One region of the Enterococcus sp. AZ128 genome, then DNA from elsewhere that is predicted to be linked to it. Evidence: riboswitches for the same ligand, from Rfam matches in the RefSeq annotation. Region 1 holds a riboswitch; each other region holds the start of a gene.

Evidence for each region. Region 1 has a riboswitch for magnesium ahead of IGI38_RS08715 (GNAT family N-acetyltransferase). Riboswitches for the same ligand answer to the same signal wherever they lie in the genome.
Region 2: linked by a shared signal. The riboswitch ahead of IGI38_RS17235 (LCP family protein) and the one ahead of IGI38_RS08715 (GNAT family N-acetyltransferase) in region 1 are both predicted to bind magnesium.
Region 3: linked by a shared signal. The riboswitch ahead of IGI38_RS17225 (ABC transporter permease subunit) and the one ahead of IGI38_RS08715 (GNAT family N-acetyltransferase) in region 1 are both predicted to bind magnesium.
Region 4: linked by a shared signal. The riboswitch ahead of IGI38_RS06865 (MgtC/SapB family protein) and the one ahead of IGI38_RS08715 (GNAT family N-acetyltransferase) in region 1 are both predicted to bind magnesium.

The regions. Positions count from the first base shown of each region.
Region 1 covers NZ_JBIORZ010000001.1:1,765,527-1,772,948, reverse strand. The annotation lists gene IGI38_RS08720 (hydroxymethylglutaryl-CoA reductase, degradative) at 1-1,490, shown strand, start outside; M-box (ykoK) riboswitch at 1,752-1,921, shown strand; gene IGI38_RS08715 (GNAT family N-acetyltransferase) at 2,056-2,529, shown strand; gene mgtA (magnesium-translocating P-type ATPase) at 2,729-5,374, shown strand; gene IGI38_RS08705 (GNAT family N-acetyltransferase) at 5,422-5,871, opposite strand; gene IGI38_RS08700 (GNAT family N-acetyltransferase) at 5,861-6,328, opposite strand; gene IGI38_RS08695 (hydrolase) at 6,635-7,422, opposite strand, start outside.
Region 2 covers NZ_JBIORZ010000002.1:1,136,162-1,143,583, reverse strand. The annotation lists gene IGI38_RS17270 (hypothetical protein) at 107-376, shown strand; gene IGI38_RS17265 (DNA/RNA non-specific endonuclease) at 414-1,334, shown strand; gene IGI38_RS17260 (LPXTG cell wall anchor domain-containing protein) at 1,455-2,501, shown strand; gene fsa (fructose-6-phosphate aldolase) at 2,546-3,193, opposite strand; gene IGI38_RS17250 (YxeA family protein) at 3,435-3,806, shown strand; gene IGI38_RS17245 (universal stress protein) at 3,867-4,292, opposite strand; gene IGI38_RS17240 (Nramp family divalent metal transporter) at 4,282-5,880, opposite strand; M-box (ykoK) riboswitch at 6,304-6,472, shown strand; gene IGI38_RS17235 (LCP family protein) at 6,554-7,422, shown strand, end outside.
Region 3 covers NZ_JBIORZ010000002.1:1,128,335-1,135,756, reverse strand. The annotation lists gene IGI38_RS17230 (LysR family transcriptional regulator) at 1-865, opposite strand, end outside; M-box (ykoK) riboswitch at 1,170-1,339, shown strand; gene IGI38_RS17225 (ABC transporter permease subunit) at 1,521-3,158, shown strand; gene IGI38_RS17220 (ABC transporter ATP-binding protein) at 3,248-4,027, shown strand; gene IGI38_RS17215 (ABC transporter permease) at 4,162-6,732, opposite strand; gene IGI38_RS17210 (ABC transporter ATP-binding protein) at 6,729-7,415, opposite strand.
Region 4 covers NZ_JBIORZ010000001.1:1,400,440-1,407,861, forward strand. The annotation lists gene mgtA (magnesium-translocating P-type ATPase) at 141-2,879, opposite strand; gene IGI38_RS06860 (GNAT family N-acetyltransferase) at 2,997-3,461, opposite strand; gene IGI38_RS06865 (MgtC/SapB family protein) at 3,466-4,149, opposite strand; M-box (ykoK) riboswitch at 4,287-4,456, opposite strand; gene IGI38_RS06870 (hypothetical protein) at 4,539-4,661, opposite strand; gene IGI38_RS06875 (hypothetical protein) at 4,675-4,911, opposite strand; gene IGI38_RS06880 (conjugal transfer protein) at 5,336-6,247, opposite strand; gene IGI38_RS06885 (bifunctional lytic transglycosylase/C40 family peptidase) at 6,266-7,270, opposite strand; gene IGI38_RS06890 (CD3337/EF1877 family mobilome membrane protein) at 7,267-7,422, opposite strand, start outside.

The DNA.
Region 1 (7,422 bases):
TCAATGAAGCATTTGCAGCCGCTTCTGCAGCTGTTCAAAAAGAGTTACAGATACCAGATGAAAAGATCAATACGTATGGTGGAGCGATTGCTTTAGGGCATCCTATTGGAGCTAGTGGTACACGGATCGTTGCAACACTGATTTCAGAGTTAATTCAAGAAGACAAGCAGCGAGGAGTAGCAAGTCTTTGTATCGGTGGTGGTCTGGGATTAGCCTTGATGATCACGAAATCGGAGGATCAAGAGACCGCAAAAAAAAAATTCTACCAAATGACTCAGGCGGAACGCTTAGCTAAGTTGGTCAAGGAAAAAAAAATAACAGCTAAAGAAGCGGCTCAGTTAGCAACTGAAACAGTATTGCCAGAGAAGATAGCGAATAATTTGATTGAAAATCAAATCAGCGAATGTTCAATACCTTTGGGGCTAGCACAAAATTTTGTTATCAATGGGATAGAAAAAGTCATTCCAATGGCGACAGAGGAACCTTCGGTAATTGCAGCTGCCAGTAATGCAGGAAAAATTATTGCAAAGTCAGGTGGCATTTATACCCGAGTGATCAGTCAAAACATGATGGGGCAAGTCGTATTACGAAATGTTTCTGATTTTGATGTAATTAAGAAACTGATTGCTGAAAATGAACAGGCGTTATTTATAGCAGCCAAGAGAAGTTATCCTTCAATCTATCAACGTGGAGGCGGACTGCAGTCAATTGAAGTACGTACTTTCGAAGAAGGCTATCTCTCTATTGATTTAGAAGTGGATACTAAAGACGCGATGGGTGCCAATATACTGAACACTATGTTGGAGGCTGTTGCACAAGAAGTAAGGCAATTGATGCCTGAAGTGGATATTTTGTTTAGCATTTTAAGTAACTACGCGACACAATCGTTGATCGAAGCAAAATGTGAGATTTCTCTGGATCATCTTTCAACGGAACTAGCTGAAAAAATTGTTTCAGCCAGCGATTATAGTAAAATTGATCCTTATCGTGCAGCTACTCATAATAAAGGAATCATGAATGGAATTGATGCAGTCGTTTTAGCAACAGGAAATGATACACGTGCTGTGGCAGCTGCTTGCCATGCTTATACTGCTCGGAATGGTCACTATGAGGGGATGACTGATTGGTTTATTCGAGATGGAAAACTCGTTGGGAAATTGATTCTGCCAATGAAGCTCGGTGTAGTAGGCGGTGCGACAAAGGTTCTGCCAAAAGCACAGTTAAGCTTGAAGTTATTAGATGTTGCTTCGGCAGCTGAATTAGGTGAAGTCATCGTGGCAGTTGGGTTAGCGCAAAATTTGGCAGCTGTTCGTGCTTTAGTGACGGAGGGAATCCAAAAAGGGCATATGGCGATGCAAAGTCGTTCATTGGCTATTACGGCAGGTGCGACAACTAGTGAAATATCGCAAGTTTCTAGAAAATTAAGAAAAGCAGAACGAATGAATTTGGCAACGGCAGAGGAAATTATTAAAAATCTTCGTCTTGGTTAACAAAAAATAGAGTCTTAATGGCTCTATTTTTTTGATGTACAGCTAAAAAATACAGTTGTTATTCTATCGATGGGATATTGTTTTCTAAAATATTTTCATGTTTTAAAAAATATTTTTCGAAAATAAATTTTAATCTAAAAATCTTTATATATCAAGGTTTATTTACGGCTGATCTTCATATTGACCTAATGAAGTGTCTATCATTTTCAAAAAACTGTTTGACAGTTGATTAATTACTTGTTATATTGTGTTCGAAAATAAAATATGATTTGTTAGGTGAGGCTCCTATACAAACATAGGCTACTGCCCAAAAATGTCGAGAGACGCCAATGGGTAGAACAGGAACTGTCGAATACAAGGCTTTTCTTAAGGTAGCTAAGATGTTTGTCTTTACGTTGTATAGTGCCAAAACTCAACGATTAGATCGACTATACGACTTTGTCTATTTAGGATGAATTTTTGGTAAGGCTTTTCGCTGAGTTTTTTGAGCGGAAAGTCTTTTTTTGCATAACGATCATTGCTATTTTCAAAATAGAGAAAAGGAGGAAACAACCATGGTAAAACAGTGTTCACATTAACTAAGTGGAACAGCACGCTGTATTGTGAAGCGTTGACACTTAGAAACAAAGAGCTGAAGGCAAGTTCTGGAAAGCAATTTTTATTGAAAGCACCGAGAGATGAGAGAAATGATCTCCATTTGATTGTTAAGCAGGAAGGTTGTGTAGTAGGAACTTTATTGTTGCACCCGATTTCTGAAAAATGTGTACAGATTAAACAGGTAGCAGTAGATTCTTTATATCAAGGAGAAGGGTTAGGGAAGAACCTACTAATTTATGCGGAACAGGTCGCTAGAAGATTTGGTTTTCACTTTGTATTTCTTACAGGGAGACATCAAGCCTGGGGATTTTATGAAAAGCTTGGATATCAGCCAATAACGGATGATTACGTAGAAGGTCAGTTAATCATGCGTGTCTACAAAAAGGACCTTCAATCACCACTAGAACGAGTGGAAAAAAGGGAGATGAAAACAAATGGATGACAGTAGTTCAATAATTTCGGGTTTGTGGCAGAAAAAAGGAAACAGGAGGACACTATTGTCTATTTGTTTTTAACACTCGCTTTCTCCATAAGCCCGTTTGCAGGAGGAGACACTCATGAATACGATAAAAGACATCATTCTATATCTATTTATTGGAATAGGATTATGGCGTATTTTTTTCGGGGAAAAGGAGAAGAACATGAAACAAAAAACAATCAAAACAAATTACAGTTTGTTTGCTAAAAAGACAACACGAAGCTTATTTGAGACATTCAAGACTTCATCTTTGGGGTTATCTACAGATCAGGTTGAAGAGGCAAGAGAAACATTTGGAGAAAATAAACTTCCACATAAGAAGTCTACACCATTCTTTGTGGAAGTTTTAAAAGCATTTATCACACCGTTTACTTTGGTGCTAATTGGTTTGGGAATCATTTCTTTTATTACAGAAGGAATTTTGCCAGAACCGGGAGATAAAGATTTCTTCGGTAGCAGCATTATTCTAGTTATGGTATTAGTTAGCGGAACGATGACACTGGTACAATCTGTACGCTCAAATAAAGCTGCTGAAAAATTGAAATCACTCGTAAAAGTAACCGCAGCAATTCGCAGAGACAATCAATATAAAGAAATTCCTATGGAAGAGATTGTTTGCGGAGATTTAGTAAAACTTTCGGCGGGAGATATGATTCCAGCGGATATTCGTTTGATTTCTGCAAAGGACTTATTTATTTCACAATCGGCATTGACAGGTGAAAGTTATCCTGTTGAAAAATGTGCTGACAAGATAGATGGACAAAAGGAATCTGAGACAAGTTATGATAATTTGGTGTTCATGGGAAGCAATGTAATCAGTGGGAGTGCAGAAGGAGTCGTGATCGCAACTGGAGGAAGTACTTTGTTCGGTGATGTGGCTAAATCTTTGTCTGCCGCACCGATTCAAACAAGTTTTGAATTAGGTATTCGCAAAACATCATTTCTATTTATCAAGTTTATGGCATTGATGGCTCCCACGGTTATCGTAATCAATGGCTTTACCAAAGGGGATTGGATGGAAGCATTCTTATTTGGCTTATCTGTTGCAGTAGGTTTGACTCCAGAAATGCTGCCGATGATCGTTACCACGAATTTGGTCAAAGGTGCTACAGGAATGGCTAAAAATGGTACGATCATTAAAAACTTAAATGCGATCCAAAATTTTGGTGCTATTGATGTTTTGTGTACAGATAAAACGGGAACGCTAACGCAAGATAAGATTATTCTTGAGTACCATCTGGATTGTGATGGAGAAGAAGACCATCGTGTTCTGAAACATGCGTACCTGAACAGCTATTATCAAACAGGTCTGAAAAATCTGATTGATGTGGCTATTATTGATTCAACAGAACAGGAGTTAGATACAAGTAAGATTCGTTACAAAAAAGTAGATGAGATCCCATTTGATTTTCAGCGCCGTAGAATGAGCGTTGTTGTAGAGGATCAATATGGTAAAACCCAAATGATTACAAAGGGTGCAATTGAAGAAATGCTTGCGATTTCTTCCTTCGTTGATTTCAAAGGAAAAGTAACAAAATTAACAGATGAAGTAAAAAAACAAGTTTTAAGGAAAGTTCATGAATTAAACGAAGATGGATTACGAGTGATCGGTGTTGCTCAGAAAACAAATCCAAGTGTTGTCGGAGAATTTTCAACTGCAGATGAGTCAGAAATGGTATTGATTGGTTACTTGGCATTTTTAGATCCACCTAAGGAAACGACGAAGCAGGCCTTGAAAGCTTTGAAGGAAAATGGTGTGGATGTAAAAGTCTTAACAGGTGACAATGCGCTAGTGACTAAATCTGTCTGCAAGCAAGTTGGGTTAGGCGCAGAAACAATCATTCACGGTGAAGATTTGATCCATTTAAGCGACGAAGAATTAACGGAAGTTGCGGAAAGTTATAATGTCTTTGTAAAATTAAATCCGCAACAAAAACAAAAAATCACCAGCCTACTTAGAGAAAATGAACATACTGTCGGTTTTCTTGGAGACGGAATCAACGATGCGCCCGCGATGAAGGCTGCTGATGTCGGAATTTCTGTTGATACAGCTGTTGATATTGCCAAGGAATCTGCCGATGTGATCTTGTTAGAAAAAGATTTGATGATCTTGGAACGGGGGATTCTTTCAGGGAGAGAAACCTTTGGGAATATTATGAAATATATCAAAGCAACCGCAAGTTCAAATTTTGGGAATATGTTTTCCGTGTTGGTCGCGAGTTCTTTCTTGCCGTTTTTACCAATGCTGCCATTGCAAATTTTGTTTTTGAATCTGATTTACGATATTTCGTGTATTTCAATTCCGTGGGATCGAATGGATAAAGAGTACTTAGAGAAGCCAAAAAAATGGACCGCATCCAGTATTGGCAAATTTATGATTTGGTTAGGGCCAACGAGCTCAGTTTTTGATATCACAACCTATTTATTGATGTACTTTGTTATTTGTCCGGCAGTAATCGGCGGAGATTTCCATTCTTTATCTACCGAACAACAAGCAGCGTTTATCGCCATTTTCCATGCTGGCTGGTTTGTTGAATCACTTTGGTCACAAACACTTGTCTTGCATGCCTTACGAACACCGCAAATTCCATTTATCCAAAGCAGAGGATCCTTCATCATGACAGTGATTACTACTTTAGGAATTGTTATTGGAACACTGTTGCCATTTACAAACTTTGGGCAAAACTTAGGCTTGGGAATTCTGCCAAATCAATATTGGTTGTGGTTAGTGGTTACGATTTTTGCTTATCTGCTGCTGGTAACGTTAGTCAAAAAGATTTATATCCAACGGTATCAAGAGTTATTGTAAGATAATATTAAGCGCCCCTGAGGAATCAGGGGCGCTTGCTTTTAGAGTTATTTTTTTGTATCGGCTCGCAAATAAACCATATCAATCAATTGAACACCTTGATCAATAATGGGTTCGTCGTAGTTATCGGTGAAGAAATTTTTCACGCGATGTGATTCACGAAACCCGCAACTTTTATAGAAGTTCAATATGCCAGGAACATCGCCAGTCCCTACATACATTGTTTGATAACGACTTAAAAATTCATCAAATAGAAACTGAATCATCGCTTTGCCATAACCTTTGCTTTGTTCATTTGGCATAGTAGCAATATTTTTCAATTCACATTCCAGACTATTTAGTTCTGTTACGACGGCCTCACATTTTAAATCATCATCGTACAAAACAAACATATGGCCATTATCAAGGTAACGATCAATCATATCTTCTTGCTCGTCTGCCAAACGAAGCAACTCTAAAAATTCTTTCTTATTAGAAACAATTTCTTTAAATTCCATTTGGAGCCTCCTCGGTTGCCTTCATTTCTAAATGTAGAATAGGAAAAGCATTTCCTTGATCATCTAATTCAGATCGACCAATCACGTGGAAATTCATATGCTTATAAAAGCCTAGCCCTTTTTCATTCTGTTCGTTCACATCAACATATTTGATATTGAATACATCAATCGCATACTGAAGTAATTTTTTTCCAATCCCTTGGCCTCTCATTTTTCCATCAACAAAAAGCATCTCTACTTTTTTGTTTTCAAATCCGATAAAACCTATGATTTTTTGATCATAATAACCGTAAAGCTGCTCAATCATTAGTAAACCCTTTTTAACTTCAGGCTTCAAAGCATCAATATCGTCTGGCGTCAAAAAAGTGTGAGTAGCCCTTACTGAGGATTCCCAAATCGCCATCATAGCTTCAATTTCATTTTTATCATTTTGATTAACTTGTTTAATCATCAACATTCTATTTTCCTCCAATTTTTACTATGAAGAAATGTTTTTAGCCACAATAAATAAAGAGCATCAAATGCTACTCTTAAAAACAAGGCGATGAAACAGATCTTATAGTTACTTCAAACAATGTTTCATCTACAGTAGTTTTCTTGTTTGAAGTTTAGCAATAGTGCGTATATTGAAGACAAAATTCCACATTGTTGACAGTCCTTTCAGTATCTGGATTCATTTTAACAAGGAGAGTCAGAAATTGCAATTTGTCATATTGGAGATAAGAAAAGACAAAGACTTATCAATCAAAGTCTTTGTCTGTTTTTATTCGTTCAAACTGAAATCTAGATAGACCGGATTATGGTCGGAATATTCAAATTGCATATCTTTAACGTGAACGTCTTTCACATTAATATTATCTGAAATAAGAAATCCATCAATTAGTGTAGTATAGGTTTTCCCTTTTTTGTAAGGCTCACTCAATGCACGGGCTGAAGGAACTTTTTCATCTGCTAGTTTGCCGGTTGGTAAATGAAAGCCAGCAGGCAGTTGATCTTTGGGAAATGGGTGAGTCCAGGTTTCACGTTTTTTACTGGTGCCAAAGACATCAGGACTATTACCTAGGACATCGTGATTATAATCTCCTGCGACCATTACATAGTTTCCTTTTTTATACTCACTTTCCATCACATCAAAAATCTTTTTCAACTGAGAAGCTTGAATGGAGCGATCTTTTGTAAACGCGGATAAATGTGTATTGATCGCTATTAATTCATGATTTCCTTTAACAGGAATACGGCTAACTGTGAAAGCACGATCTAAGTCAAAAAATTTATTAAAATTCGTTTCAATCGGCAGAGAATAGCGTCGGCTGCTGGTAATTTCAGCTTGGCTTAAAGTGACAAGACCGGATTTTGCTTGGCCAATCGGATCAGTAAAAGGATAGAAAAGATAAGACGAATCATAATTTTGTCCATAAAGACTATTATAGTTTGATAAATGATCTTGCAGCCAAGCAACTTCGTCTACATGTTGCGAGCGATCACCATTTTGATCGACCTCTTGATAAAAAGCTAAAGTTGGTTCAAGTTCTTTTGTAGTCTTAACAATTC
Region 2 (7,422 bases), on a different contig from region 1:
CTTTTAATTTTTTCCTGTTTTTAATATAAGCGATTTCGTTATCAGAGCATTAATTGCTTAAAAATGCTAAAATTGGATTATAGATTTTATTAAAGGATGTGATTTTTTGGAAGAATATCGCGGCTTATTAGAAAAAACGATTTTACTGCAAGAAAAGCCGATCATGATGTCTTTATTGATTATGAGCGATGGGGAGAATAAAACCGAAGTCTTGATCAAAGACCGTTATCTCTCTGGTTACGTTTTTCGCTTGCCGGAAAACAAATATATGATCCATATTGAAGGTCGTCGCAATAAGCGCAACCAGTTAGTTGCGAAACATTTTGAGATCATGAATCCTGATGAATACATCAAGATCATCGGTGCGCCAGAATAACCCGGCCTGAGATACCAATAGAATAGGAGCAAATCCCTTGTCAAAGAAAACTAAGCTAGTTGCTGCGATCGTGATTGCGGCAGCTAGTTTCGCTGTGTACAGCGTAAAAGATCATTTTCAAGAATCAACGAAATCTACACCTGCTGCATCGCAATCTCAAGTCGTCTCTGCTCAGCAGGACTTAGCTGAACTTGAGTACGAAGGCACCCAAACAATCGAGATTAATCAAAATAATCCGACGTTTTCCAAAGAGACACTCTCCACCACAAAGGGGCCTTGGGAAAATTATGGCGATCTAGATCATCTAAATCGTGCAACCAGTGCCGAAGCTTTATTAAACAAAAAATTGATGCCCACTGAAAAACGTGGAGAAATCTCCAGTGTTACTCCCACCGGCTGGCATAGCAAAAAAATTAATGGCCAATATTTATATAATCGCTCCCATCTGATCGGTTATCAATTAAGCGGAGAAAACGCCAACTGGAAAAATTTGATCACTGGTACTCGACAATTAAACAGTCCCGAAATGCTGCGTTTTGAGATGGATGTCAAATACTACTTAGAAAAAAGCCCTAAGAATTATGTTCGCTATTCCGTCGTTCCGGTTTTTCGTAACGATGAATTGTTAGCTCGGGGTGTTCATATGATGGCTCAATCGATCGGCAGTGATGACATTCATTTCAACGTATACATCTTCAATGTGCAAAATGGTGTAACCTTGAATTATGCAGATGGGACTAGCACGATTGGAACTAGCAAGCAGGATACTACTGCTTCTTCGACGGCTTCGCCAAATGAAGAATATGTCGACAGTAACGGTAAAGGATTGATCAAAGGCTCAAAAAGCGGTATCTATCACCTGCCTGGCAGTAAATATTATGATAAAACCACCAATCCAAAAGCTTGGTTCAAAACAATCAATGAAGCAAAAAAAGCTGGATATCGACCAGCAAAATAATTTCTTAGCGTAAAAATCAACGATCAGATGAATAAATATAAAAAAATTTCAACTTTCTCTTTACAGATATATTTCTTATGTTACACTAGTGTTACAGAAAGATTAAGGAGTGATTTTTTGATGAAAAAGATTTTATTAACATGCGCGCTATTATTTTTATTTCCCCTGAGTGCGAACGCTGAGACTGAGACTGTAAATACCTCGGAAGATTCTACAGCAGCAACAGAACAAACGACAGAGACAACTTCAGACAACCAAAGTGATAGTAGTACGACAGATGAATCCAGCACCACTGCAACAACTGAAGATTCAACTGCATCCACTACCTCTTCAAGTGAACTAGAAAATGTTGAAGTAAAAGATATTGAGAAAGCCAAAGAAAAAACCATCAAGAAGGTTGAAAAAGAAACTGGTGTTAAGCAAACAAGTGAAGAGGTCACAACTGATAATGATCCTGAACAAATACGCAAAACCTTGAAAGAAAGCGATCTAAGTTCAATCATGTCGCAAAAAGAGATAGATAGTTATACGGATCAACAATTATTAAACGCCATGAAATTAACAAATCGAATGGGCAGTGATATTTGGGGCCTTGATGTTGGTGGTTATGCAAGAATTTTACAAGCCTTGTATAAAGACAAAAGTCTTTCTTGGGACAAAATTGAAAATATCTTAAATTTTGATCCCAACAGATATGGCAATGCGATTGAAATGATCGACGATGTCGATAGCTTGCAAGCCTATTTAAATGCTCTATATCCTAGTGATAGTTCATTTATGGCGGTTCGCAATATGAGCCGTGAAGAATTGATTAATGTATTAAAATACATTTCTCCGATCCAAGAAGAAATAATCGGAACGGGCAATTCGTTCTTCCCTGGAATCATCGCTTGGATCAGCCGCTATGCTGAAGACGATGATATTCGTAACGGTGTAACACCAAGTACGACAACCAGTGAATCTGTTTCTGGCTCTACTTCAGAACAAGCCGTATCTTCTACTAATAGCGCCGAAAACAAAGCCGCTGCCAAAGAGGATACGAATGACAAAATTTTGGGTATTTTACCAAAAACCGGTGAAGAAAGAAGAACTTGGTTAACCGTCGCTGGGGTTATCATCTTAGCACTTATCGCGTTTGTCATGATTCGTCGAAACCGTAAAAAATAAAAAAATCAGTGGGCATACGTGATGGTGTGCCCACTGATTTTTTATTATTTTGCTTGAAATGCTTGCCAATCCGCTTCAAATTGAGCGATGCCGCTGGTAGTCAATGGATGGCTCCACAATTTTGGAAACAGATTGCCCGGGATCGTAGCAATATCTGATCCTGCTAAAGCCGCCTCTTCCACATGTCCTAAATGACGAACACTAGCTGCGATGATTTCCGTATCAAAATCGTAACTATCAAAAATTTCTCGTAGATCACTCACGAGTTGAATACCATCCGAAGCAATATCATCTAAACGACCTAAGAACGGACTGACGTATGTCGCCCCAGCTTTAGCGGCCATCAACCCCTGTGCCGCTGAAAAAATCAATGTCACATTGGTTTTGATCCCCTCTTTTGAAATCGTATGAACCGCCTGCAGTCCGGCTTCTGTCATAGGAATCTTGACTACGATATTCTCTGCCCATTGATTGATTTCTCTCGCCTCGCGAATCATTCCTTCACTATCTAAAGAAGTGACCTCCGCACTTACTGGTCCGGAAACCAGCCCGCAGATTTCCTTGATAATCGATTCGAAATCTTTGCCTTCCTTTGCGATGATCGTTGGATTTGTTGTTACACCATCTACCAAGCCCAATAGATTGATTCGCTTGATCTCCTCAATATTCGCCGTATCTAGAAAAAATTTCATATTTTCCTCCTATACTAGGTTGTTCCCGCTGCAACACTCTCAGTTGAATTGACTCGACATCCCAATTTTTAAAAGCGCTTTCTTTCCTATATAGAGTATACTCACTACCAATGATTACTTCAACATCCCGAACCTCATTGTGACAGTTTTGTTAGACCCAGATAGGTCCCTCGCCCGATTTTCGGTGTCGATTTTCTTGATAAGCTGAATCTATAAATGTGAAAGGACGGTCATTTGACTAATGATTAAAAAAATACTTGGAGTAATTATTGGCGTCTTTATTTTATTATTTGGAGCCATGCTCTATTCAAAAAATTCATCCAGTGAGGTGGCGGGTATTCTAGATCAGCTCAACCCTCTTGTTCCAAAAAGTGAACTCTATGTAAAAACAACGGAACCACAATCTGTTAATGAACACGGTACAGCAAGTTATCAGCAAACTGCTGCTAATAAAGATGGGAAAACTCGTAAAATTCAGTTCATCGGTATCTCCCAACTAAAAACGAATCGCTACTTAAAATTAACTGGCAAGGGAACACATGTCGAGTCTTATGAGGAAGTCCGGCGCGATCAGGTGCCTGAGAAAGCCCTAAATGAAATTGATCCGCGATAAATGAAAAATGGAAAGGTTCATTTGTCTTTAGCAACAAGTGAACCTTTCCTACTTTTCTTATTATCTAATGATGATAGTCGAAATTTTAGCATACCTGGCCATATAAGCGGCCTGACTCCCAAAAAAATCTCTTATTCTGCTTGTAGATCTCGCTCCAATTACCAGCAGATCTGGCTGATTTAAAGGAATAAACTTATTCACGATCAGCTCTCCCGGATTCCCTTCATTTACTATCGTAGTTACATGAACCACACCATGTTCAAGGGCTTCCTTTTTATATTTTTCACACCGTTCTTTTAGTTCATTCATTTCCTTTTCCCAATAGCTTCTGTCCAAAGACTGATAGACATTAATATTCTTTTCTTCTAATACGGAGACAATAATCAATTCAGCCATTTCGTGACGTGCCTCTTGAATCGCATAACGAAATGCTTTCAAAGCATCTGGACTCTCATCCACGCCGACCATTATTTTTTTAAAATTCATCTTTATTCTTCCCTTCAGCTCTAGTCGCTTTCAGTTGTTGGGCGTATCTTTTATCCCCTTTATACAGCTCAACAATGGTCCAAATCAACACTACGATAACTAAAATAATGATTACGAATGCAATATTATCCGCTAAATGAAGCTGATTCTTTGTCGGATTGTCCCCAAAAAAACCTTCGATTTGATTTGGCAGGCCCTTCATATTCAGGAAAATCAAGCCGATTACTGAGACCCATCCTAATAGCTTTATCAGCCATGAATTTTTGAACCGCTCCCCCATCTCGATCCGACTATCTGTAAACATCAGCAACGGAAGCATCGAAAATGGCAAGGCAAAGGCCAGAAAGACTTGAGAGTTATTCATTAGATTATTTATCGCGATATGTTCCTGTACCTCGCTTTTCCCACTAGTCAAAAAGACACAAATCAAAACAGGGATCACAGACAGCAGCCGAGTAACTAATCGCCGCAGCCAGATCGGAACTCTCATATGAACAAATCCCTCCATGATAATCTGTCCGGTGAGTGTGCCGGTAATGGTAGAATTTTGTCCCGAAGCCAGCAGTGCAACAGCAAAAAGAATCGATAAAATACCTGAACTAGCTACGTGAGCCAAAATTGAATTATTCATTACAGACGGATCGGACAGTGCTTTAAACAACCCGAAAAAAGATGGATCTGCTACACTGCCGGTCCTGAAAACTGCAACACCCATAATCAACAGTAATGAATTGACAAAAAAAGCCATTGTCAATTGAATATTAGAGTCCCATTTGGAAAAACGCAATGTACGTGCAATATCCTCTTGATCCTCATGATTGATTTTTCGACTTTGAACAATCGAAGAATGCAGATAAAGGTTGTGCGGCATAACTGTCGCCCCGATAATTCCCAACGCTCCTGTCAAGGGTATTTGTCCAGCGACCGAATGAGTGGTAGAAAATGCTTCTGAGCTAGGAATTAATCCCTGAAAAACAGCGTGCCATTCCGGTTTTGACAGAGCGACTTGATAGGCGAAAATGATAAAAATGACGACAATCAACGCTACAACGATCGCTTCGATCTTTCTAAATCCGATTTTAGTCAATAATAACAGCAGTAAGACATCAAAAACGGTAATGAATACGGCAAGGAACAACGGGATATGAAATAATAAGTACAGTGCGATAGCCCCTCCGATAACTTCTGCGATATCTGTCGCCATGATTGCCAACTCAGTCAAAATCCAAAGGACGATGCCCAATGATTTACTGGTTCTGGCTCGAATCGCCTGTGCCAAGTCCATTTGAGATACAATGCCTAATTTTGCGGACATGTATTGCAGCAGCATCGCAATCAGACTAGAAATGAGAATAATCGACATCAAAAGGTATTGAAAATTTTGTCCTCCAGTAATCGATGTCGACCAGTTTCCAGGGTCCATATAGCCCACAGCGACTAAAGCGCCTGGCCCAGAATAGGCAAATAATGTTTTCAAAAATCCCATATCTTTCGGAACTTCAATCGTGCCATTGATTTCCTCAAGCGACGGCCCATTTGCATATTCCACTAAATGATGCTTCTTGTGCGCCGTGTTTTTATTATTCATCTGTGAATCATTCAAGTAAATACCCTCTTTCAAAATTTATATACAGATTTTTAGGCATACCTAAAATATCGCAAGCTCCATTTTTATGCAATGGCCTGATGTAGATGTACAGAACCTGAAATAATTCGTTGATGAGTATAAACTGTTATGTGAAGCGTATATGTTCTCAAGCGATGCTTCTCAACAGATCCTAGCTTCACCTCAATTTCTAGATAGGGTAATTTCGTTATTTAAACATTGGAAATATTAATGTTATCGTTTTTTTATAAGGTAGGAATTCGCCTTTTCGATTTTATCGTAAAGCCTTTTCCCTAATTTAACAATGCTTATTCTATCTATTCTTTTTTAAATATATTATTAAGAAAAACTATCCGACTGTTTTTATTATCTGGTTCTCGTTATTATATACTCAGCTGACAGCTAGTATAACCTTGTTAGGTGAGGCTTCTATACAAACACAAGCTATTGCGCAGAAACATCGAAAGATGCCAATGTGTAAAACAGGAATTGTCGAATTAAGGCTTTTCTAAAGATAGCTAAGATTGTTCTTTACGTTGTATAGTGCCAAAACTCAGACGATGAGAGGACATTAAAGGATCGCCTTCTTGTTGTGCATAAGAAGGCGATCCTTTTTGTTGATAAAAATTTAGTAACAATGAGAGGAAGTCTTACCATGAAACGATCGCAAAAAATTATTCTGCTTAGTCTCGCCGCGATATTAATGTGCACCATCTCCGTCTCCGCCTATTTCCTATTAGTCAACCAACACTTAAGAAAAACCTTGGACAATGGCTACCATCCGATCAAAAACGAATATCAAACGACAAAAGGACGTGATACGGAATCCTTCTTAGTCATGGGACTCGACAATACTATCGAAAGAAAACTAGGAACAACTAGAACCGATGCGATGATGGTCATTACCGTCAACAACAAAACTAAAAAACTCACCTTTTGCAGCCTACCGCGAGACAGCTTTGTTCCGATCGCTGCCAAAAGCTATCATGGCAATCAACGAATCGAAGCGGCCTACACCTTTAATGGACCAACCGCTTCTGTTAATACGGTGGAAAAATTATTGAAGATCCCGATAGACCATTACTGTGTATTTAATTTTCTGTCCTTCATTAAGTTCATTGACGCAATTGACGGAATCGACATCAATGTCCAACATTCCTTTGACGGCGTTACAAAAGATGGGCCCGGATCAATCCATTTCGATGAAGGAAAACAGCATGTTGACGGTACAAAAGCACTTTCCTACGCTCGTGAACGCCATAGTGATAACGATATAATGAGGGGCTTTCGTCAACAGGAGATCATTCAATCCGTCGGCAAAAAATTAAAATCAAAGACGGCTGTTAAAAATTTGACAGGAATCATTGATTCTTTTGATAATAATATTCAAACCGATATCACAACAGACCAGCTGATAGATCTAATAAAAAACGGGTTGACTTATAACAGCTATGGGAAACAACAGCTCACCTTTGATTGGCGAACCTTCAGTAATCAAGGACGCAGTATGGTGGAACTTTATCC
Region 3 (7,422 bases), on a different contig from region 1:
TCTCGATTTCTTTGAAGATTCGTTTTAAATCATCCTCCACTTCTTCAATATCAAAAACATGCTGACTGTTCCTATTTTTATATAAATAATAGTCCAAACTTAATGCACTGGGCAACGCTAGAAAAACAATCGATTCACTAGACAACAATTCCTTTTCAATGGCATGAATCACAAACACCGCTTTTTTCTCATTCAACCATTTATGAATTCCTAGACTATCATGGCAATAAAGATATTCAGGGTCAATGTTAAAATAATCAGCCGTTCTTCGCGTCAATTGCTGATGACCGAGGTGATCAGTCAAAACAATAAAAGGAATTTTTTCCAGATCCTCAGCGGCTGCCTGCCTCAGTTCATTCTCTGCTAAAGATTCATTAGCGGCGAGCAATATTTTTGAGCGAATCAGAGAGGTCCGTTCAAATTGCGGGTCATCAACCACACTGCTGGTTATTACTAAATCGACTTCCTTTTGCTTCAGCTGATTCAACAATTCTAAAGGGGCGGCATTGACATAGTTGATCGTATAGCTGTCATTGCTGCACGCACACTCCCCTGCTTCAAATATCAAAACAGAATCGCTGATCCCTACTTTAAAGGACGGACGATCAATCATTTGATAAAGAGGGAATTGAATCTTTTTGGCCTCCTCTATGATTCGTTTTACAAAAGGCAGAATTTTTTCGCCTTCTTCACTCAAAACTAACTTCTTCCCATGACGTGTAAATAGATCATAGCCAAGCTCAGTCTCAAGACTTTTAAGAGCCGAGCTCAAAGAGGAGATTCCGATATACAACTCCTGCGAAGCTTTTGAGAGGCTGTTGTATTTAGCGATAATGTAGAAATACTCTAATTTCTCAATCGACATTTTTTTCACATCCCTGCTGCAAATTTTAGGTTAACCTAATCTTGCTCCTGTGACTGTCTTTTAGGCAAGTAAAAACATTAAATAACAATCATTCTTCAACGGAGGTTAACTATTATTGGATTCCTATCGCTAAATCAGGAGGAACGATTACGCATCTTAATAATCTGGAAAGCATTTCTAAAAAGAGCGAAAAGCTGCTAAAAAGCTTTATTAATAAGGCTGCTTCCCTTTCATCTATTCATTGCCGGCCTGAGTGACAATTGATTTATCACTTTTCACGAGTATGATGAGTTTGCACAATAAAATATAATCATATTAGGTGAGGTTACTCTGAAGAACACAGGTTATCGCTCGGAAATGTCGAGAGACAGTAACGAGTAAAGCAGGGATTGTCGAATTAAGGCTTTCCCAAGATAACTAGAAGATCCCTTTCTTACGTCTCAGAAAGCCAAAGCTCAATTAACGTGATTTCCTTATAGACTTGTTCATTTATTCGGCGACCTCCTTAATATGATTATTTAGGAGGTTTTTTACATTGAAAGTTTTAAACGTATCATCTAAGCAAAATGAACGGATCACAAAAATCGTCGGAAATATCACCTTCCTGTTCATTTTGGCCCTTTTTGCATTCATTCTTATCTTTTCTCTGATAAAAATGAATCGCCCGCTTCACACCTTACCCTCGGAGGAGTTCTTAGCGACAGCAAACAAGCAGAATGACTTTTTATCTGTCGCAAATCTTGGCTATTTTTCCATTCGAACGATGTTTCGAATGATTGTCGGGATGCTTTGGTCCTTCCTGTTCTCCTTTGTTTTCGGCCTTCTGGCGGTAAAGTACAAGACCGCTAGAAGGATCATCCTGCCATTGGTCAATTTTCTTGAATCCGTACCATTATTAGGGTTCTTAACGTTTACGACTGCCTGGCTGTTGGGGTTATTTCCAGAAAATGTGCTGGGTGCTGAATGTGTCGCCGTCTTTGCGGTTTTCACTGGTCAGGCGTGGAACATCATGTTGACCCTGTATCAAATCATGGAGGTTATTCCTTCTGATTTGTCTAATGTCACAGAGCAATTCAAATACAATCCCTGGGGAAAATTTTGGCGACTTGAATTTGTTTATGCCATTCCGGGATTGCTTTGGAACGTGATTATTTCTCAAACAGCGGCTTGGTTTGCTTTGGTTGCTAGTGAACAGGCATCTGTCGCTCTTCCCAAAGATACAACGCTTTTTTTACCAGGAATCGGTTCGTATATTCAAATTGCGTTGGAACGTGCTGATTTCAAGGCTTGTCTATGGGCAGTTCTAGCCTTATTGCTGAATGTAGTGATCCTGAATTTTTTGGTATTTCAGCCCTTGGTTCGGGCAACATATTACTTCAAATATGAGACAGACGTTGAAAGTACGACGCCGCCTAAATCGATCGTTTATCACCTGTTGAAAAACGCAACATTGACCAAGCAATTTTCAAAAGCTTTTGCGAGGTTCAGCAGCTTTTGGCTCTACGATTTACCTAAAATTTGGTACTTCTTCAAATTGGATCGTCTGTATCGGCTGGTCGCAAAGCTACGCAATTTTTTCAAAACCTTATGGTATGTCAGTTTGGCGCTTATCGTAATCAATTGTTCGATCAAGCTCTATCATTTCTTGCCTCATCAAGATTTCAGCATGATTCCTAGATTAACTCTCTATACCACCTTGCGGGTCACACTAGCGATGATTATCGCTGGAGTTATCTTTACACCGTTAGCGATTTGGGTAGCTAGTGATAATCGCCGTCTAAATTTTGTTCAGCCTATCGGCCAAATTTTGGGATCGATTCCCTCGAATGTTTATACGCCCTTTATCGTTCTTATTATCGGTATGGGATTTAACCAGCTGCAATGGTGGATTCTGCCGCTGATTATGGTTGGCTGTCAATGGTATTACTTCTTTAATGTAATCGCTGGTTACTTAGCAATTCCAGACGACATTCGGGACGTAACGAAGCTGTTCAAACTTTCTAAATGGCACTGGTGGATCAAATATCTGATTCCCTCTATCCTGCCTTATCTAATTACTGCGATTATCAATGCTGCCGGCGCCGCTTGGAATGCTGATATTGCTGCTGAAAGTATTCAATGGGGCAAGCGATCAATCAATGTCACAGGACTAGGACAATATATTTCAGCGAACGACGGTATAAAAGACAAATCTGCTTTAGGAACACTAGCCATGTGCTTCATGGTAGGACTATGCATTGCATTTATTTGGCAGCCCTTATACAGAGCTGCAAAGGAAAAATTTCATTATTAACATTCCCAGCATTTTATTGTTTATCAATTATTAGCATACAATCGAAAGGAGAAGTGTGATCGAATTCTTCGATTATACAAAAAGATAAAATGGAAAATACAGAATTATTAAACGTAAAAGCCGTATGTAAGGAGTTTGAGATTGAAGGTCATAGGGAGCATTTGAAGGTACTTGAAAACATTGACCTAACAGTAAAAACCAATGAATTTTTAAGCATTATCGGTCAATCTGGAACAGGAAAATCAACGCTGTTAAGAAGTATCGCCGGACTCCTTCAACCAACCAAGGGAGAAATCACTTTTGAAAATAAAACAATCACTGAACCAGATGCCAACATCAGTATGGTATTCCAACATTTCGCCCTCTTTCCTTGGCTGACTGTGGAGAAAAATATCAGCTTTGGTCTGGAAAATCGTGCAGAACTTTCTCGTGAACAAATAAAAAAAAGAGTAAGCAATCTAATCGAAATGATCGGCTTAACAGGTTTTGAGAAAGCTTACCCTAGAGAACTCTCCGGCGGAATGAAACAACGTGTTGGCTTTGCTCGGGCCTTAGCGATTGAACCCAGTTTATTGCTATTAGATGAACCCTTCTCAGCGCTAGACATCATTACAGCTAGCCAATTATCCAATGATTTACTAGAAATCTGGTTGAACAATCAAATTGCAACCAAATCAATCGTCATGATCACTCATGATGTCCAACAAGCCGTTCAACTCTCCGATCGTGTCGTCTTAATGGATTCCAACCCTGGGCGTGTAGCAAAAATTTATCAAATCGATATTCCAAGAAATGAACGCTCACCTAAAACAATTATTAATATCGTCGATCGAATTACGAAAGAAATGATTCAACGAATGCGTTCATAAAATGAAGAGGCTGTGACAGAAATAGTCAGATTCAAGAAATTTCGGCTTATTTCCGTAGAAGCTACCTCTGGAGCACCAGTTAATCGTAAAAATGAGCTGTGACAAGACTTTTGTCACAGCTCACTTACGTTAAATCAGGCCAAATCATCGCGCAAGGCTTCAATGATATTTTCTTTCTTGATCTTTCCCACTGCATAAAGCATGGTGATCGATACGATCAAAAATACACCCAGCACACTGATCAAGAGACTGACCCAAGGAAAATGATAGGCGATCTCCGCACCGCCCTTTATCATTCCTACGTAGATCAACCACGAAATGAGCCCGGCTGTTGGGATACCTATCAGCAGCGAACGCGAACCATAAAAGATGCATTCAAAGACCATCATTTTATTAAAATCTCTATTTGTCATCCCAACGGAGCGCAGCATCGCAAGCTCCCGCCGTCGAAGTTTGATATTGGTAGAGATTGTATTAAAGACATTCGCAATCGCGATCAAAGAGATCATCGCCACAAATACATAACTGAAGATATTCACTACGAAGATCGTATTCCGATTTTGATCAAATATCTCATGGACGTTGTACAGTTCATAGGGAACCGTAACGCCCTCCTTTTGAATAATTTTCTTTATTTCTGCTGTCGAACGCCCAGCATTTTTCGATAGAAACGTTAACCCTAGATCTTGATCGATCCCAACTGGTGCAAATTTTGCCTTCATTTGATAAGGTGCGACGAGCATAAAAACATAGGATTGATTTTCTATAACTTGGCGAGGTAAGGTATCCAGCGGAAATGTATCAACGAATTTGACTGGAATCCTTAGCTGCTGATTTGAAGAGGCGTGCCCTGAGATTTTTGGAATCATAACTAGGTTCATCGTATCTTTCGCAAAGAGATCGATCAATTCATTTTTCCCTTCCGATTTTTCGATTCGCTCTTTTGCGACAGCAAGTATTTTCCCATTTTCCCCAGTATACTCTTTAACCGGCAAATCCAGGCTTTGGATAAATTTCAAATACTCTGTGTCCTCGATGAATTGGATATCTAACTTCAAATTTGTCTTTTGAGCTGGTTCACTATTTTTCAAAGCAAGATACCGCGAGGAAAAGGTTCTGTTTTCCACTTGGCTGGTATATTGCAGCATCGCTTGATACGAACTGTTGGTAATCCCCTCTACCTTTTGAAATTTCTCATACAGACGAAAAAGCTCGCTTTCTTGCATTTCCGAGCTAGAAAATACAATGTCGTAATCCGAGTCCACCACCATCTGTTTAGCCGACCGCTGCAAGCTGTCCCCAAATGCTTGCGCCGAAACGAAAAGAACGACACTAAACGCCAACGATAAAATGATCGTTCGATAACGTTTCCTGTTGCGCTTAAAATTTTTCAGCGCCAACAGACCTTCCAAACCATAGATACGTTCTGAAAATTTGGTCGTTTTAATCTCCTTTGCAGAAATCTTTACTTCATTGGATTGGCGAATGCTTTCCATAACTGGCGTATTCGCCGCTTTTCTTGCAGGTAGGTAAGCAGAAATCAAAATCGTGATCAAACTAATCAAGGCTGCCGTTAATATTACCGGAGTTGATACGGACAGGACTAATGGAACATTCGCGTATAAAACGTTACGAAAGTTTTTAGCCACAAGTCCGATAACGATCTTTATACTGCCAAGTCCAAAAATCACCCCAAGAGGAATTCCGATTGCTCCGATACAAAGACCTTCAAATAAAACAGAATTTCGCAGCTGTTTTGGTGTCGCACCCACGGATGAAAGAATACCGAATTGACGAGTCCGTTCATTTAGGGAAATCGTAAACGAATTGTAGATCAGAAAAATCGAGCCCAGCATGATCAATGCCACCAAGATTGTACCAATTGAATACAATAATAAATTGAACATTTTATCATTTGAAGCTCCTGTAAACCGCAGGACTTCATCATTAAGCCGATATTCCTGATTTTTTATCGCGCTTTTGGCATAAGCACTCGCTTTTCGCGGATTTTTAAGCGTAACAAAAACACTGAGATTTTTTGACTTCTCAGCTTTATCCGCAATAGTAATCAACGTATACCCCGGAGCACTCTGTTCTTCAAATCCCAGCCGTTCACAGATACCAACGATTTTATACTTTTTTTCACTGGTGACTGTTAGCTTTTCTTGATTTTTCTTCGTTCCATCATACGCGATGTGCTGGTTAAGACGATTGTTTCCTTTCAAGCGTTCACCAACAGCTAATGACAGTGTCTCGCCGACAGCATATTTCACTCCGCCATTAGCCGCGATGTGAGCAGGAATGACTACTTCCTGACTATTTTTCGGTAATCTGCCGGAAATCATTTTTATCGGTAAGGTTTCGAAGGTTCGTTGATTAAAACCTGCGACAAATAGATACGGTTTATTGGGATTTTTCCCGCCTTCAAGTTTTCCATAACCGATATCCTCAAACGTTGTCGCCTTTAAGACAGCCTTATTCTGTTCCTGTTTCTTGGCAAATTTGGCAGTTGTATCCAGAGTTTCCACATGCCAATCCCCATACTTTTGCGCAGCACCTGCCACCATATACTGTTGAAGCGAGATAGCAAACGTAGCGACGGCGGTGATCATCGCACTCGACAAGAGCACACCAATGATCGTTACAACTGTGCGCGTGCGGTTTTTCCTCATATTTTGCAATGTGACTTTATTGAAGATGTTCATGAGCGCAACATCCTCTCATCACGCGTCACACAACCATCAGAAATACCAATGATTCGATCCGCTTGCAGCGCGATCTCCTCGTCATGGGTCACGACGATCAATGTTTGCCCATATTTTCGATTGCTTAGTTTTAACAGATTGATAATTTCATGGCCATTTTTACTGTCTAAACTTCCCGTTGGTTCATCTGCCAATAAAACTGCAGGAGCATTCATCAAGGCCCGCCCAACGGAAACCCGTTGTTGTTGTCCGCCAGATAGTTGATTCGGCAAATGATCCTTTCGTTGGCCCAACCCTAAGAGCGCCAATAATTCATTAAGTCGTTCCTGATTGACCCTTCGTTTATCCATCAAAACCGGTAAGGTAATATTTTCCACGACATTCAATGTAGGAATCAGGTTATGAAACTGATAGATCAACCCAACTTGACGTCGGCGAAAAATCGCAAGTTTCTCATTGTTCTGGGCATACACATCCTGACCATCTAAAAATACTTTTCCGCTAGTAGGAATATCGACTCCGCCAATCATATGCAGCAGTGTTGATTTTCCCGATCCAGACGCACCGATAATCGCCGTAAATTCGCCTTTTTCAATCGTCAAGGACACATCGTTCAGCGCAACGACCTTATTTTCTCCTTTTCCATATACTTTGCTGAGGTGTTCGATTCGTAACAGCTCCATTATATGA
Region 4 (7,422 bases), 370 kb from region 1:
TATACAACAAGAAAAGTATAAAAATCACTAACAATCTCACTTCTTTCGTTGTTCCCTTCGTAAAAGAAACACACTATTTTTATGATGACGGGTAACCTGAAAAATTGCCTACTTGACTGTATACTGTAAGATAATCTATTTTATAACAACTCTTTATAACGATGGACATAGAATCGTTTCACGATGGTCACTAAAGCCAAGTAGGCCACAATAGTAGCTGCTAACCATAACCAATAATCGGTCGGCAAAGCTGCTAACCCTAAACTTCGTCCGAAGTTTGTAAATGGCAAGACTGTCCCTACAGCAATACCTAGTGAAGTAATAGCTGTCATGATAAATGAACCCCTGCTTTGAATAAACGGAATCTTCGGCGTCCGTAATGCATGTAGTACTAAAGTCTGGGACCATAAGGATTCCACAAACCAACCAGCATGGAATACAGCAATAAACGCGACTTGTTGAGCTGGTGTCAGAGTATGAAATTCTCCGCCAATAACAGCCGGACAAATGACAAAATACATGAGTAAATAGGTCGTAATATCAAACACGGAACTTGTTGGTCCTAACCAAATCATAAATTTCCCAATACTAGAAGCTTCCCAACGTTTCGGTTCATCTAGATATTCTCTATCCATGTGATCCCAAGGAATCGATACACAGGAAATATCATAGATAAGATTTAAAAAGAGAATTTGTAAAGGTAACATCGGTAAAAATGGTAAGAATGTACTGGCAACTAAAACTGAAAACATGTTTCCGAAATTTGAACTTGCTGTGGCTTTGATATATTTCATGATGTTTCCAAATGTTTCTCGTCCAGAAATAATCCCTCGTTCCAAAATCATCAAGTCTTTTTCCAATAAAATAACATCGGCGGATTCTTTGGCAATGTCGACTGCGGTATCTACTGAGATACCAACATCTGCTGCTTTCATAGCTGGTGCATCATTGATTCCGTCACCAAGAAATCCTACAGTATGACCATTTTCGCGTAAAATCCGTGTAATTTGTTGCTTCTGTTGCGGGTTCAGTTTTACAAATACATTGTACTTTTCCACTAATTGGCTAAGTTTCTGATCTGAAATGTTTACAATGTCCTCGCCACTAATTAACTTTTCTGTCCCCAAACCAACTTGTTTGCAAACTGATTGTGTTACCAAGGCATTATCCCCAGTCAACACTTTCACACCAACTCCATGCGTTTTTAAAGTCTCTAGAGCTTGTTTAGTTGTTTCTTTTGGAGGATCTAAAAAGGCTAAATAGCCAATTAAGACCATCTCAGATTCGTCTGCTACTGAAAACTCTCCTACAACGCTAGGATTTGTTTTTTGTGCAACACCAATCACTCGTAAACCATCTTCATTTAATTCGCTTACCTTTTTCAATATTTCTTGTCTGACCTCATCAGTCAATTCTGTAACGTCGCCTCTAAAATCTACAAAACTTGAGATGGTCAACATTTCTTCAATTGCACCCTTAGTGATCATTTGGGTTTTTCCACTAGTGTCTTCTACTACCACACTCATACGTCTACGTTCAAAATCAAAAGGAATCTCATCAACCTTTTTGTAATGTATTTCTTTCGTATCCAATTCTTCTTTTGCCGCATCAATAATAGCAACGTCCAATAAGTTTTTTAATCCTGTTTGATAATAACTGTTTAAATAAGCATGGCGTAATACACGGTCGTCTTCTTCACCAGATAAGTCCAAATGATACTCCAAAATGATCTTATCTTGTGTCAGTGTTCCTGTTTTGTCGGTACACAACACATCAATAGCACCGAAATTTTGAATCGAATTGAGATTTTTTATAACCGTTCCTTTCTTCGCCATAGCTGTCGCTCCTTTAACCAAATTGGTTGTTACAATCATAGGCAACATTTCAGGCGTTAAACCAACCGCTACAGATAAACCAAATAGAAAAGCTTCCATCCAATCCCCTTTAGTAAATCCGTTGATGACTATAACTGTTGGAGCCATCAAAGCCATAAACTTGATAAAGAGAAAAGAAGTTTTTCGAATGCCCGTTTCGAAACTTGTTTGAATCGGCTTACTTGATAATGATCCCGCAACATTTCCAAATAGAGTACGATTGCCAGTTCCAATTACCACACCTTCGGCACTTCCGCTAATAACATTACTACCCATATACACCATATTCTCGTAACTAGTTTCTGAATTATGTTGTGTAACAATGATATCTGATCTTTTTTCTACTGGGTAACTTTCTCCTGTTAGTGCGGATTGTGAAATAAACAAATCCTTAGTCGTAATGAGTCGGATATCAGCCGGAATCATATCCCCAGCCGATAATTTTACAATATCTCCACAGACAATTTCTTCCATAGGAATTTCATCATACTTGTTCTTCCGTTTTACGGTTGCAGTTACTTTTACAAGCGATTTTAGTTTTTCCGCCGCTTGATTTGATCGTACAGATTGAATTAAAGTCATTGTTCCGCTAATCAAAACCATTGCGAAAATAATACTACTACCAAAAAAATCCCGATCTTCCGGTGCTACAATAACAACATCTGTAATAAAAGAAGTAATCCCCAATCCAATCAGAACTAACGTAAAGGGAGTGATATAGGCTTTTACCATTTCAATGAAAAAGGGTGTTTTCTTTCCATATGAAATCTTATTATCCCCATATTCATTTCTTGCTCTGATTGCTTGCCCCTCAGACAGTCCTTTTTTTGATGTTTGAAATGTATCAAAAAGATTTTCAATTGTTTTTCGTGCTATTAAACCATAATTTACTTCATGATTTCCATTTTTTCTAGTTTCCACTCTTCTTTCCTTCTCTCCAAAAAAAATTCGCCATAATCCTATCCCAATCATTAGGTATAGAATGATATTTCCTAGCGTCTTCATAAAACTTCCTCCTTGCTAGGGTTTGGAGAGTTCAGGAACTAAAAACAAATAGACAATAATAATTGATTTGTTTTTAGTTCAATCTTTTTCTGCAAACCCAACTGCCTCGAACTACTGTCATCCATTTGTTTTCATCTCCTTTTTTTTCGAAAAGTATACTAATTCTTTTTTAAATACCTTTAATGTCAACCCATTTTCATAATAATCATCCATTAAATCACAATACCCCATTTTTTCATAAAATCCCCAAGCTTGCTTTCTTCCAGTTAAAAAAATGATGGAAAAGTTAAAATTTCTAGCTACCTGCTCAGCATACACAATCAATTTTTTCCCCAGACTTCTTCCTTGATAATCTGGATGAATAGCCACTTGCTTTATTTGAATGCAGTTTGAAGAACAGGGATGCATTAGTAAAGTACCTACTGTCACGCCATCCCGCTTGATTACCAAGTGAATGTCGTTTATCTCACTAATAGGCGAGGCTGTCAAATAGGGTTGCCCCGCGCTAGCTCTCAATAACTCGTTTCGCAGAATAATCGCTTCCCGATAAGTTCGACTATCCCATCTAACTATAGTAAACACTGTTTTACCACGTTTCTTCCTCCTTTATTAGCTGATAAACTTCAAGTACCTCTTTGTTTCTCGATAAATGAGCAATGATTTCCTTCATTGCCAGATCCATATTTGAAGCGGGTTCAAGCTCAACTTGTAGTTGAACCATATCTCCGGCAAGGTCTTGACATACAAAATGACAGAATGATAAATAATACCGATCTAATTGAGCGATAGTTTCTGTTCTTAGCGAAACTTCGGACGAATTTTTACCTGTAATGATCAAAAAGGAATTTTGCACGTTATCTATAGTATCAGGTCGATATACTTCCGCAATTTGATCAAATCGATGAGAAATAAAACGTATCACAATGTTAACAAAAGTGATCACAATTGCTGCCAAGAAACCTTCTTTAATCGATCCCGCACCAATCATTACTCCTACTGCAGCTGTACACCAAAGTGTCGCAGCAGTATTTAAACCTGTAACGCTAAAACCATCCCGTAAAATGATTCCCCCTGCCAAAAAACCTATCCCACTAACTACTTGTGCTGCTATTCTTGTTGGGCTAGTATCTGTCGTAAATGTCGAAGACAAAGAAACAAAAATTGTTGCCCCCAGTGAAACTAAAACCATCGTACGTACTCCAGCTAGTTTTTTTCGCCATTGACGTTCAATTCCAATCAATCCACCTGCCAATACACTCATAAACAACATAATTAAAAATCCATAGCATCACTTCCTCTCTAGATTATTAAAAATAAAAATGAATATGTTAAATAAAAAAACGGTTTTTCGCACAAAAACTCCGCGAAAAACCGTTCTAAAATCATCAAATCACATGACAAAATAAGACGTCGATCTAATCGTTGAGTTTTGGCACTATACAACGTAAAGACAAACATCTTAGCTACCTTAAGAAAAGCCTTGTATTCGACAATCCCTGTTCTACCCATTGGCGTCTCTCGACATTTTTGGGCAGTAGCCTATGTTTGCATAGGAGCCTCACCTAACAAATCATATTTTATTTTCATGGAAATAGTAACAAAATGAATTAGCTCTGTCAACAAATAGTTTTAGACTTGTAGGGACCTACAACAGTTTAGTTAACAGTCGGTTAGATTACTTATTTTCTTCGCCTCAAATTGTCGAGGAGTCATCATAAATTTTGTATGGATTCTTTTATTTGGATAGTAGTCCTCTAAATAATCTTGAATCAACACCTTCATCTCTATTTTACTTTTATGCTTGTTGGGTTCGATTAATTCTCGTTTGATTGATCATTCGATTACCGGCATCGTTAATATGAGTCCCAGGTTGGCTCATTGAATGTGTGATGTGGTGGTCGGTCAACAGCTCTTGATAGCCAAGAGACCGGTATTGGCTACCTCTACCGGAATAAATTACCGTAGGCAATTCTCCTTTATAAATTTGTAATGGATGGATGACAATTTCTTTTTTCATGTTTGAATCCACCATATAGCAACGTGGATTACGAGTTGCTATATGGTGGACAAATAGAGACGACAGTGATTACAAGGAATGTAAGTAATATCTGTCACCCAAACAGCATCGATTTGGCTCTGTTCAAATTGTCGATTCAATAAATTTTCTTTTACTATTTCTTCAATTGCTTTTACTCTACCATAAAAAGATTTGCGTCGATGAAATCCTTTTGCGCATAAATTCATTCCACGCATAAGGACAGCCACAACACGTTTATTGGTTTCGACTCCTTCATCATAAAATTGATAAATTTTTTAAAATATTGTCGTTTTCATTTTTCAAGGACTTTATCGAAATAGTTAGTACCACTACTTCTTTATTATGTCTCAACTACGACATATTGTACAAGTTTACAATAATTGGTTACCTATATACTTTTTGAACTCATCTTAGAACGTTATTCGCAATTGGTAATCTTCCAGTTTTCTCCTTTAGATAACAATAAGTTATATTGAAAATCATGAGTCACCTTTTCAACATCATCGAGATATTTCACTATGACTTTTACTCGAACCGAATTCTTTGTTTCAAAATAAATAGGATTAGTTATTTCTACAAATTGAAGATTTGTATTAATCGGTTGAATCACATTATTTTCAACATAATACTCCAATTCTTTTTCAGAAGCTGATGGATATAATTTAAAAAATGTTTCCAAAAACTCAGTGATTTCCTCCGTTGCTTTGGCATCAATTTCTGAATCGCTTTCTACTTGTTTTTCTTCATATTGTGCCTTTTCTGGTTTTGCAATCATGGTAGGCAGGTTCGTTACAATATGATTTCCTTTTTCATCTTCAAAGACTATCACTCGATATGCAGAAGAAATCGGTTGTGCCTTTTTTCCCTCCATAATCTTTTGCTCCACTAAAAACGAGACGACAAATTCTTCCGAGAGTTTTTCAACATCTAGAATTTTTACAGATTGAACTTCGGAACTCGTGGGAATATCTGCTCGAACCATATCTTGGCTTAAAGCGAGACCATTTTCTGTAAGGTACTGTTCGAGATTACTCATTCTCTTTTCAATTGCTTCTTTGTTATTTTTCCATGAAAAATATTCTTTCGCAAAATCCTCTGTAAAACTTTCAACGCCAGAAGTATTCACTACCTTCTCTTTTATAACCACTTTTTCATGAGTTGTATGTTGATCAATGGCGGTGAAATTTTTATAAACGCCAAAAGCAAGGCTACAAGACAATAAAAGCCAAAGGGCAAGCACCATTTTTCGATGCTTACCCACGGATACGACTCGTTCTTTTTTCCTTTTTGGGCTCTTTTCCTTTTGATTCCGTTCAATTTTTATCTTCATTATTTTTCCTCTTCTCTCTTATTTGTACCGTCCAGCACCGATAAGATGCTGCTGCCAATAGTTTTCCGTTAGATTCGTCCATCCCACTGGATCTCCTGCATGAAACATGCGATTCTCACCTGCGTAAATTCCCACATGGGTCACATAAGTACCGGCATCATAAGTCGAATGAAAGAAAATCAAATCACCCGGTTTGGCATCTTTTAGATCAATATGAGTCATGGCATCATATTGATCCTGGGCCACCCGAGGAAGTTTCAAACCAACTTTGGCATAACACCATTGGGTCAAGCCACTACAATCAAATCCCGTTGTGGGGCTTGAACCACCAAATACATAGGCCGTTCCTTCATACTTAAAAGCCTCGTCAAAAATCCCTTGGACTGTTTTATCATCAAACTGTCTCGTGGTTAGGTACTGCTTCACTAATAAGCAATAAAACATATTGCCATAGTTATAGCGCCAACCCCCATTTTCCTTAATTGCGATTGGATTGGGATAATCAACTTTTTGACCGCCTGATTTTTCCTTTGAAAATGATTCAGCTAAAGTAAAACTATGCTTCTTCTCGTTTTTCGCGACATAGTCTAAATACCCGCCACCATAGTTATAGGCCTGAATAATACTAGCTTGATCACAACCTAATTCTTTGGAACGCTTAACCAAGGACGCAAAATAGAGACACCCTTGTTTAATGGATGCCTCAATACTTAATGAATTCGGTGGTAAACCGGCTGACTCAGAACTTTGCATGACATCTTCCATTGTGCCCCCAGATTCCACTTGAATAATCGCCAAAAGAATCGGGACATACTCTGTAATGCCTGATTCTTTGGCATACTTTTCCACCATTGAGCGGTGCTTTAAGACTTCTTCTGAGACACTACTACCTCCAGGAGAAGTTTCAGAACTACCACTCCCTTCACTGTCTTCACCAAACAACAAACCCACACACATCAAGATGCCCATAAAGGTGATGGTCAGGAAAGTTAACGAAATGATACCCAATTTCTTCAAGTTCATTTTTTCTCACCTAACCTTGATTTTGGACGATGATTCAGTCTTTTTTGTACTTTTTGATTGGTCCGCTTTGGCAGAGTGGACCTCTGTTTCACTTGTTGGAAAGAATTTTTTTTACTTGATGATTGGCTTTTCCCTTTTGAAATGATTTCTTG